2 regions of the Arthrobacter sp. 01T425 genome follow, and region 1 is predicted to be linked to the other one. Evidence: riboswitches for the same ligand, from Rfam matches in the RefSeq annotation. Region 1 holds a riboswitch; the other holds the start of a gene.
The links. A riboswitch is a leader RNA that binds a small molecule or an ion and turns the genes downstream of it on or off. The one in region 1 is predicted to bind thiamine pyrophosphate.
Positions count from the first base shown of each region.

Region 2: it holds a riboswitch for thiamine pyrophosphate, as region 1 does, so the genes downstream of both, AC1DNG_RS00395 (bifunctional hydroxymethylpyrimidine kinase/phosphomethylpyrimidine kinase) here and AC1DNG_RS08025 (ECF transporter S component) in region 1, are expected to answer to the same signal.

Region 1 is NZ_JBFTPY010000005.1:71,811-77,071, forward strand. It holds gene AC1DNG_RS07995 (Na+/H+ antiporter subunit D) at 1-320, shown strand, start outside; gene AC1DNG_RS08000 (Na+/H+ antiporter subunit E) at 317-862, shown strand; gene AC1DNG_RS08005 (MrpF/PhaF family protein) at 859-1,137, shown strand; gene mnhG (monovalent cation/H(+) antiporter subunit G) at 1,169-1,516, shown strand; gene AC1DNG_RS08015 (DUF4235 domain-containing protein) at 1,663-1,926, opposite strand; gene AC1DNG_RS08020 (heme-degrading domain-containing protein) at 1,966-2,511, opposite strand; TPP riboswitch at 2,699-2,842, shown strand; gene AC1DNG_RS08025 (ECF transporter S component) at 2,909-3,556, shown strand; gene AC1DNG_RS08030 (ABC transporter ATP-binding protein) at 3,585-5,258, shown strand; gene AC1DNG_RS08035 (energy-coupling factor transporter transmembrane component T family protein) at 5,255-5,261, shown strand, end outside.
Region 2 is NZ_JBFTPY010000001.1:73,618-78,878, forward strand. It holds gene AC1DNG_RS00390 (Rne/Rng family ribonuclease) at 1-2,875, shown strand, start outside; TPP riboswitch at 3,024-3,121, shown strand; gene AC1DNG_RS00395 (bifunctional hydroxymethylpyrimidine kinase/phosphomethylpyrimidine kinase) at 3,191-4,738, shown strand; gene rplU (50S ribosomal protein L21) at 5,141-5,261, shown strand, end outside.

The DNA of each region.
Region 1 (5,261 bases):
GGCGCAAGCCCGGGGACGCCGAACACCCCGATCCGGTGCTCCTGGCAGCGCCGGCCGACTCCGCCACGGGTGACCGGGCCGGCAAGACGAATGTGACCCTGCTGCCCCGCACCATGGTGGGCTCCACCTTGGGCCTGGTGGTCTTTGGCGTGGCCCTGACGGTCTTTGCCGGGCCGCTGTTCAGGGTGGCCGACCAGTCCGCCCAGGAGATGCTGGACCGGACCTCCTACATCCAGGCCGTGCTCGGCCCGGACGCGCCCGTGCCGCCGGTGCCCCCGTCGCTCCACCCGGTGCAGGTCCGGGAGGGCGGCGGAAAATGAACCGGAAAAGGATCTCGCTGCGCCAGGAACTGCCGCTGCTGGTCTGGCTCGTCTTTGTCTGGGGCGCGCTCTGGCAGAACTTCAGCCCGGGCAATCTCCTCTTCGGCGCCCTCATCGCGGTGCTCGTGGCGCGCATTTTCTATCTGCCCCCGGTGGAACTCGGCGGCCGCTTCAACGTGCTCCGCGCCGTGCCGTTCGCCCTCATCTTCCTCGGAAAAGTCGTCGCGGCAAGCTTCCAGGTCCTGTACCTGGCCGTGGTCCGCGGCCCCAATGTGGTCAGCGCGGTCGTAGCCGTGCCGCTCCGAAGCCATTCGGACCTCCTGGTCACGGCCACCGGGCACGTGATCTCGCTGATTCCCGGGTCCCTCGTGGTGGAGGTGGACAGGTCGACGTCCACGCTCTACATCCACGGCATCAACGTCCGCAATGCCGAGGACGCGGCCAAGCTGCGCAAAGAGGTCCGGGACACCGAGGCCGGGCTGATCCGGATCATGGGGACCAAAGCCGAACTTTCCGCCCTGACACAGGAGACCGCCGCATGATGCAGACCGTCCTGACGGTGACCGCCGTCGTACTGTCCCTGGCCGCCGCGGGGGCGATCGTCCGGATCGCGCGGGGGCCCTCGCTGCTGGACCGGGTTCTGGCCGCCGACGTGCTGCTGGCCATCTTCGGCGCGGCCCTGTGCATCGACATGGCCGCCAACCGGCACCTGAACAACCTGATGCTGCTCGTTGCGATTTCCCTGATCGGCTTCGTCGGCTCGGTCACCGTGGCCCGGTTCGTGGCCGACAGGCGGGAGGGCGTCCGTGAATCCTGACACAGTGATCGACGCCGTCTCCGCCGTGTTCATGGTGACAGGAGCCCTGATGTCCCTCGCGGCCGCCATCGGGCTGCTGCGATTCCCGGACCTCATGAGCAGGATGCACGCGGCCACCAAACCGCAGGTCCTCGGCCTGTTCCTGCTGCTGGCGGCCCTCGGCCTGCAGATGCGCACCTGGTCGGTGTGGCCCGTCCTGCTGGTGGCCTGGCTCTTCCAGCTGCTCACCGTCCCCGTGTCCGCCCACATGGTGGGCCGGGCCGGCTACCGGACCAAGCACCTGCACCCGGAGCTGCTGAGCTCCGACGAGCTCGAGGCGGTAGTCCAGAAGGCCGCCCAGCAGGCGGCCACGCACGGAGCGGACGACGACGACCGCTGAGCCCCCGTCCGGCCCGGCGGACCCGGCCGGCACGTCGCCCCCGTCCGGCCAGGCGGACCCGGCCGGCACGTCGCCCCCGTCCGGCCAGGCGGACCCGGCCGGGGCCTTCGACTGCCGCGGCGGGCGCCGCGGCCAGTCGCGTCAGGTCAGACGACGTCCTGGGTCTTGGCGAAGCGGGTGATCGCGCGCTGGGTGCCGCGGTTGGCGAGCACCTGGATGATGGCGCTGACCGAGGCGGAGATCAGGGCGAACGTCAGGGCCGAGCGCAGGGTGGTGGGAACGTCGTCCTCCTGGCCCTTGGGCGGCTTGTTGCCCGTGGACTTTTCCCACATGGTGTCCACCAGCTTGGTGCCGGCAAAGCCGGCCAGGAGGCTGACGCCGGTGCCGAGCAGCTTGATGAGGATGTTCATTCTTCGGTCTCCTTGGGACGGGAACGGTTTTCCCCTAGCCTAGCGTTCCGGGGTGAGGACCATCCGCAGGGCCTCGACCACGAGTTCGTGATCCGCCTTCTGGGGCAGGCCGGAGACGGTGACGACGGCGACGGCGCCCGTGCCGCGCACGTAGATGGGAAACGCCCCGCCGTGGGCGGCGAACTCCGACTGATCCCACCAGGCGTTGTCCTCGATCCTTCCGCCGGCAGCGCGGGCCCGGAGGCCCACCAGCAGGGACGGGACCTCGTACCGCAGGGCGGTGCGCTTTTTGGCGTTGATCCAGCGCTCATTGTCCGGTGTGGCGCCGTCCAGCGCGGCGTGGAAGAGCACCTGCTCACCTTTGGTGATGTCGACGGCGATGGGCAGCGAGCGTTGCCTGCCCAGCTCGACAAGGAGGAGCCCGAGGTCCAGGGCGTCATCCTTGCTGAACGACGCGAACTGGAGCGCCTCTATCTCGGCCAGCACGCGGCCAATGAGCGCCGCCAGGGAACCCCGCGGCTGCGGCTCATTGGAGTCGGGATCGTATTCCCCGGAGGGATCTTGGGTGACCGGTGTGTGCGACAAAATATTCCAGCTTTCCGGTGGGTGACGAGGCCGCCCGCTGGCGGGTCCGGGGGTCCGGCACGACGACTCTACCAAGAGGGATTTCCGGGCCGCCGGGACTGCCGCCGTCCGGTCCACGATTGTGACGGCACACCACTGAAAACCCGGCCGTCCGGGTGTAAACTGAGCCAGCCCACAAGGGCGAAAATAATTACGACAGGGGAGCGCCGCCGTCGGGCATCGCCGGAACAATCCGGGGAAACCTTTGGTGGGCGCTGAGAGTGCGGACAGCCGCAGACCCTCGAACCTGATCCGGTTAGTACCGGCGCAAGGGAGTCGAGTTCTCAGGGTGCGCGGAGGGCGGCGGAAGCCGAGACCGGCCGGCGCACCCTCCCCTCCTGTTCCTCAGGAGGACGACATGACAGATATTTCAGCACAGCATGGTTCCGCCAGCCGTTCATCCGCCCGGCGCAACTACAGCTGGCGCGTGGTGGACATTGTGGTGGCCGCGTTGATCGCCGTTGCCGGCGGCGTCATTTTCTGGGCCTGGTCCCAGGGCGCGAACCTGATCTCGACTCCGGTCAACGCGGTCTACCCGCCGTTGAGCGGACTCTACGCCGGCGGCTGGATGATCCCGGCGGTGCTGGGCATGCTCATCATCCGCAAGCCGGGCGCCGCACTCTTCTGCGAAACCGTCGCGGCCACCGGCGAGCTCATCATGGGTTCGCAGTACGGCACCACGGTGCTGATCTCCGGCATCCTGCAGGGCCTCGGCGCCGAACTGGTCTTCGCGGCCTTCCTCTACAAGAAGTTCAACCTGCCCGTCTCCGTGCTGGCCGGCGCCGGCGCTGGCCTCTTCTGCGGCCTGAACGACTCCTTCCTGCCGTGGGGCTGGAACATCGCCTACGAAGCCGGCGACAAGCTCGCCTACATCGTCTTCACCACGATCTCCGGCGCAGTGATTGCCGGCGGACTGGCCTGGCTCGCCACCCGCGGCCTGGCGAAAACCGGAGTGCTGGGCTCCTTTGCCTCCCGCAAGGCCGCCACGGAGCCCGTCTTCTCCTGAGCCCCGTCGCTGAATCCTGCAGAGAATCATGAGATCTTCACCGGGCGTCCGGCCGGCCGCCGTCACGGCCCGCGGCTGGGGCTGGCGGCATGCCGGACGGACCAGGCCCGCCGTCAGCGGCCTTGACCTGGACATCCGGCCGGGGGAGCGCGTGCTCCTGCTGGGGCCCTCCGGCGCCGGCAAGTCGACGCTGCTCCACGCCCTGGCCGGCGTTCTGGGCGACGGCGCGGCCGGCGACTCCGGGGACCCCGGCGACTCCGGCGACGCCGAGAACACAGACGAGACCGGCAGCCTCCTGATCGACGGTGCCGCGCCACGGGCGCAGCGCGGCCGCGCCGGGCTGGTGCAGCAGGACCCGGAAACGCAGGTGGTGCTCTCCCGCCTCGGCGACGACGTCGCCTTCGGGGCGGAGAACCTCGCCGTCCCGGCGGCGGAGATCTGGCCGCGCGTGCGCGAGGCCCTCGACGACGTCGGGCTGGGACAGCTGCCGCTGGACCACCCGACGGCGGCCCTCTCCGGCGGCCAAAAGCAACGGCTCGCGCTCGCCGGGATCCTCGCGATGCGGCCAGGGCTGCTGCTGCTCGACGAGCCGACCGCCAACCTCGACCCCACGGGCGTCCTGGAGGTCCGCGACGCTGTGGGCCGCTGCCTGGACCGGACAGGCGCCACGCTGGTGGTCGTGGAGCACCGGGTGGGGGTCTGGAAAGACCTGGTGGACAGGATCGTGGTGCTGCAGCCAGGGTCCGCCACGGACTCCGCGGTCTTGATTGACGGACCGCCGGACCGGGTCCTGGCCGAGGCGCGGGACATGCTCATCGGTGCGGGCGTCTGGGTGCCGGGCTACGTCCCGGCGACGCGGATGCGCACACCGGCGCGGGGCGCGGGACAGACTCTGCTCGCGGCCGACGCGCTCGCGGTGTCCCGCGAACGGCCGCGGCGGGCCGGGCTGCGCGACGGCTTCCGCACCATCGCGCCGCGTCCGGTCCAGTCCGGGGTCTCGGTCCGGGTCCGCGCCGGCGAGGCGCTGACCATCACCGGACAGAACGGCACAGGGAAGTCCACCCTGGCGCTGACGCTGGCCGGTCTCCTGCGGCCCGTCGCGGGAACAGTCTCGGCCACGGCGGAGCTGAGCAGCCCCGCCACCGGTCACTCCAGCGGTCGCTCCAGTGGCCGCGTACGCGACGGCCGCGTACGCGACGGCGCCGGACCCGATCCCTACCGGTGGAAGGCCCAGCAGCTGATCGCCAGGATCGGAACCGTCTTCCAGGAACCCGAGCACCAGTTCGTTACCGGCAAGGTCCTCGACGAGCTCATGTTCGGCCCGCGCCACCTCGGCTACGGCGAAGACCGCGTGGACGAACTGCTGGAGCGGCTGCGGCTGACGGAGCTTGTGGACGCCAACCCCTACACGCTCTCCGGCGGCGAGAAGCGGCGACTTTCGGTAGCCACTGTGCTGGCGGCGCACCCCCAGGTGCTGGTCCTGGACGAGCCCACCTTCGGCCAGGATGCCAATACCTGGGCCGAACTCGCCTCGTTCCTCTCCGAGCTCCTCGACGCCGGCACCGCCGTCGTGTCCGTGACGCACGACGCCGAATTCAGCGCCGTCCTCGGCGGCGCCGAACTCCGCCTCCGGCCACGGGAAACCGCCGCCGCGGACGCTCCCGGCCCGGATCTCGAGCTGCCGGAGGGGGCCTCGCCATGAGGG
Region 2 (5,261 bases), on a different contig from region 1:
CGGCGCACCTGCCGCGGCTGAGGCCCCCGCAGCAGCTGGCACTGACGCAACTGCCGCCGCAGAAGCCGCACAAACGGCCGCAGAGACGGTTGCAGAGAAGCCGGTCCGCCGCCGTGCCAGCCGTGCCAAGGCCGCCCCGAAGGCCGAAGAAGCACCCGCGGCAGTACTCCCGGCCGAAGAATCCGCCGCTGCGGAAGCACCCACCGCGGAAGCCGCCGCAGCCCAGCCCGAAGAGCCGGAAGCCCGGCCCGAGGAAAGCCCGGCCGCGTCGCTGTTCATGGAACCGGGTGCCCTCACTTCCGTCATCTTCCAGGCCCCGGACCTGAGCACTGTGGTGCGTCCGGTCCCCGTTGCCGCCGCAGCAGCTGAGCCCGAGGACGAGGAAGGCGACGAGGACGAGGACGCCGGCAACCGCCGTCGGCGCCGCAGCCGCGGCCGGCGCGGCCGCACCCGCACCTCTGCCGAGTCCGACACGGAGTCGGAAGGCACCGAAGAAGAGGGCGACGAAGGCTCCGAGTTGATCCTTGAAGACGGTGTGACCTCCCGCCGCCGCCGCCGCCGCCGCCGTGGAGACCAAGACCTCGAGCTGACCGGCGGGGAAGGCGACGATCCGCCCAACACGGTGACCCGCGTCCGTGCGCCGCGTGCCATGGCCGAGGCGCCGGTGAACAACCGCGTCACATCCGTCAAGGGCTCCACCCGCCTGGAAGCCAAGAAGCAGCGCCGCCGCGAATCCCGCGACACCGGCCGCCGCCGTACCGTCATCACCGAGGCCGAGTTCCTGGCCCGCCGCGAGTCCGTGGACCGCCAGATGATCGTCCGCCAGCGCGACGACAGAATCCAGATCGGTGTCCTTGAAGACGGCGTCCTGGCCGAGCACTTCGTGTCCAAGACCCAGCAGGACTCCCTGATCGGCAACGTCTACCTGGGCAAGGTCCAGAACGTGCTGCCCTCCATGGAGGCCGCTTTCGTGGACATCGGCCGCGGCCGCAACGCCGTGCTCTACGCCGGTGAAGTGAACTGGGAGTCCGTCAACCTCGAGGGCAAGCAGCGCCGCATCGAGAACGCGCTGAAGTCCGGCGACTCCGTGCTGGTCCAGGTCACCAAGGACCCAGTCGGCCACAAGGGCGCCCGTCTCACCAGCCAGATCTCGCTGCCCGGCCGGTACCTCGTGTACGTGCCCGGCGGTTCCATGACCGGCATCTCCCGCAAGCTGCCCGACGTCGAACGCAACCGCCTCAAGCGGATCCTCAAGGACCGCCTGCCCGAGGACGCGGGCGTCATTGTCCGCACCGCGGCCGAGGGAGCTTCCGAGGAAGAGCTGACGCACGACATCAACCGCCTCCGCGCGCAGTGGGAAGGCATCGAGAGCCAGTCGACGTCCACCAAGATCCTCGCCCCCGAGCTGCTCTACGGCGAACCTGACCTGACCATCAAGGTGGTCCGGGACGTCTTCAACGAGGACTTCTCCAAGCTGATCGTCTCCGGCGAGGAAGCCTGGGACACCATCGAGGCCTACGTCACCTACGTCGCGCCGGACCTCGTGGGCCGGCTCGAGAAGTGGACCAAGGACACGGACATCTTCGCGGCCTGGCGCATCGACGAGCAGATCCACAAGGCCCTGGACCGGAAGGTCTTCCTGCCCTCGGGCGGTTCGCTCGTGATCGACCGCACCGAAGCCATGACCGTGGTGGACGTCAACACCGGCAAATTCACCGGCTCCGGCGGCAACCTCGAGGAAACCGTCACCAAGAACAACCTGGAAGCGGCCGAGGAAGTCGTCCGGCAGCTGCGCCTGCGCGATATTGGCGGCATCATCGTGATCGACTTCATCGACATGGTGCTCGAATCCAACCGCGACCTCGTGCTGCGCCGCATGGTGGAGTGCCTGGGCCGGGACCGCACCAAGCACCAGGTGGCCGAGGTGACCTCGCTGGGCCTCGTGCAGATGACCCGCAAGCGGATGGGCACCGGGCTGCTGGAAGTCTTCGGCGAACAGTGCGAAACATGTGCGGGCCGCGGCATCGTCACCCACGACGAGCCGGTGGAGCACCGCCGCGCCAACACGGTCGCCGCGGAGCACTATGTGCCGCGCACCGAGGCGCAGCCTGCTGCCCGCCCGGAACGCAAGAGCCGTCGCCGCGGCCGGGGAGGCCAGGGCGGAGAGACCGCGCCGACCGCACCCGCGCCCGTCCACGCCGAACCCACCGAGGCCGAACGCCACGCCAAGGCCGAGGCCACCCGTGCCGCGCTGGCCAACATCGCTGCCGCGGCGCACGCCGCGCACCTGCACGACGGGGAGGCAGCCGCAGCCAGCGACGCCGGGGCCCGCCAGGCCGCCGTCGACGCCGTCACGCAGCTCGCAGCCGCCGACGAGGCAGCCGGCCGCCCCGCAACGGTGCTGACGTTTGGCGGCGAGCAGGTGGCCCTGCCCTTCGTCGAGCACGCGGAGGACGCGCCGTCACCGGCCCTGACCCTGGACCTGCTGACCGAGGCCTTCGCAAACCTGGGCGAAGCCGAGGCCGGCAAGCCGGACCAGGCCGCCGGCCTGGCGGCCGGTCAGGCAGCAGCTGTTGCCGCACCGGAAGCCACGGCGCCCGAGGCGCCGTCGGCCGTCCGCGCTGCGGAGGCGCCGTCGTCACGCACAGCTGACACCACGACGCTGCGCGGCCGCCGCGGGCGCCGCAACCGGAGTGCCAGCCGCGCCCAGGGCGCAGCCAACGAAACCTCCGTGGAGCACCGCGAGGCAACCCGGCCGGCCGCGGCCGGATCCGTCCACGAGGCCAAGGCTCCCGCCGCGGCCGGGCCTGCGTCCATCCCGGCCGGCAACGAGCCGATCATCCTCGGCGTCGGCGTGCCGGCGTCGGAGCTGTAGTCCTCCGCGACTGACCACGTCCCCGTCCGGTCATTATTTCGACTGGTCGGGCCGCGGGTCCGGGTCAGGGCAGACGTAACATACGTCCGCCCGGGCCCGGGCCCGCTCGTGCGTTAACGGGTCCTCCGGGTGGCAAGGGCTAGGCTGGAACACTGACACGGGGTGCCGGGCATCGGGCCGGCTGAGATCCAGACCCGTTGAACCTGTCCGGTTAGCACCGGCGAAGGGATGTCTTCCTTGTCCGCGAAATCGAATCCGTCCGAGTTCCTCCCGCCCAATTTTCTGCACAACGAGTCTCTGCCGGCCCCGCCGCGCATTCCCCGCGTGCTGGCCATCGCCGGCTCCGATCCCTCCGGCGGGGCCGGAATCCAGGCCGACCTGAAGAGCATCGCGGCGAACGGAGGCTACGGCATGGCCGCCATCACCGCCCTGACAGCGCAGAACACGCAGGGCGTGCGCGCCGTCCACGTCCCCCCGGCGTCGTTCCTCACGGCGCAGCTGGACGCCATCAGCGACGACATCGGCATCGACGCCGTCAAGATCGGCATGCTCGGTGACGCCGCCGTGATCGACGCCGTCCGCGGCTGGCTGGAAAAGGTGCGCCCCGCCGTCATGGTCCTGGACCCGGTGATGGTCGCCACCAGCGGTGACCGGCTCCTGCAGGAATCGGCCGAGGCCGCCCTGCAGGCCCTCCTGCCGCTGGCGGACCTCATCACGCCCAACCTCGCCGAACTCGCCATCCTGCTCAAGGAACCCGTCGCTGCCGAGTGGTCCGAGGCCCTGGCGCAGGGCAAGCGGCTGGCCGCCCTGACCGGCACCACCGTCCTGGTTAAGGGCGGACACCTCCAGGGCGCCGGGCCGGGGGACGGGCATGCCCACGACGCCGATGCCCACGACGCCGCCGGCCACGGCGCCGGCACCGGCTGCCCGGATGCGCTGGTCAACACCGGCGGCCTGCTCGGCCAGGAAACGGTGGTGGTGCCGGGGGAGCGGATCGCGACGCGCAACAGCCACGGCACCGGCTGCTCCCTGTCCTCGGCCATGGCCACTGTGCAGGCCAGGGTGGGGGACTGGGAAGCGACGCTGCGGGAAGTCAAGCCGTGGCTGCTGGGCGCGCTCCGCGGAGCCTCGGCCCTGGACGTCGGCTCCGGCACCGGCCCGGTCCACCACTTCCACCACCTGCAGCACCTCCAGGCCGGGCAGGGTCCGGCGGCGGGGGAGTTCGCCGCAGCCCTGCGCGCAGGAGCCGCGGGCGATCTTGAGGCGATCTACGCCCTGGACTTCGTCCGCGGACTGGCCGACGGCACCTTGCCCGAGCACGAGTTCGCGTACTACCTCGCCCAGGACGCCATCTACCTCAACGGCTACTCCCGGGTCCTGGCCCGGGCCGCGGCGATTGCCCCCACCGAGGCCGAGCAGCTGTTCTGGGCCCGTTCGGCGCAGACCTGCCTGGAGGTCGAATCCGAGCTGCACCGTTCCTGGCTCAGCACGCGCCTCACGGCCTCCACCCTGGGCCCGGTCACGAAAGCGTATGTGGACCACCTGCTGGCCGCCTCTGTCTCCGGCAGCTATGGCGTCCTCGTGGCGGCGGCGCTGCCCTGCTTCTGGCTCTACGCCGAGGTCGGTTCCACGCTGCACCGGGAGTTCCTGGCCGGCGGCGCCCCCGGGGAGCACCCATACGCCGGCTGGCTGCGGACCTACGCCGACGAGGACTTCGCCGCCGCGACCCGGCAGGCCATCGCGTACACGGACACGGCGGCCGGGCGGGCATCGGAGAGCGAGCGGCAGGCCATGGCCCTGGCTTTCCGGCAGTCATCGCGCTACGAAGTGGACTTCTTCGACGCGCCGCGGCTGTACGCCTGACGCGAGCTGGTCCGGACTACCGGTACGATGGTGGGGCACGGTTCCGGAAGTCGTTGCGGCAACACAGCTCAAGATGGTCAAGATCCCGGCCAAGAACATTGGCAGGGACTTTGCATCAAGATGTTGTGGCGCCTATCACGGACTACCCGCCGGAACCAGCCTCATTTGCGGCCGAAGGCAAAATTAGCGTATTCTAGATCTTCGGTGCTTACGCCAACACTTGGGTTATGACCCTGAGAACGGTCCGCTTGGAATTTCAAATGGATTTGTTCCGGGGATAGCTCATGGGTTCCCCCGAGGAATCCACCGGCGTTGAGGCACAGCGTGAGCCGGTCCAAAGAATTTGGCCCCTGGTTCCGCACGCAAATCTAGTAATAAACGTCGAGAGAAGTGAGTTCCCCAGTGGTGTACGCGATTGTCCGCGCAGGCGGCCGCCAAGAGAAGGTTTCCATTGGAGACTTCGTTACCCTGAACCGCGTCCCCGGTGGAGCCGGCAGCACCTTTGAGTTGCCCGCACTGCTCC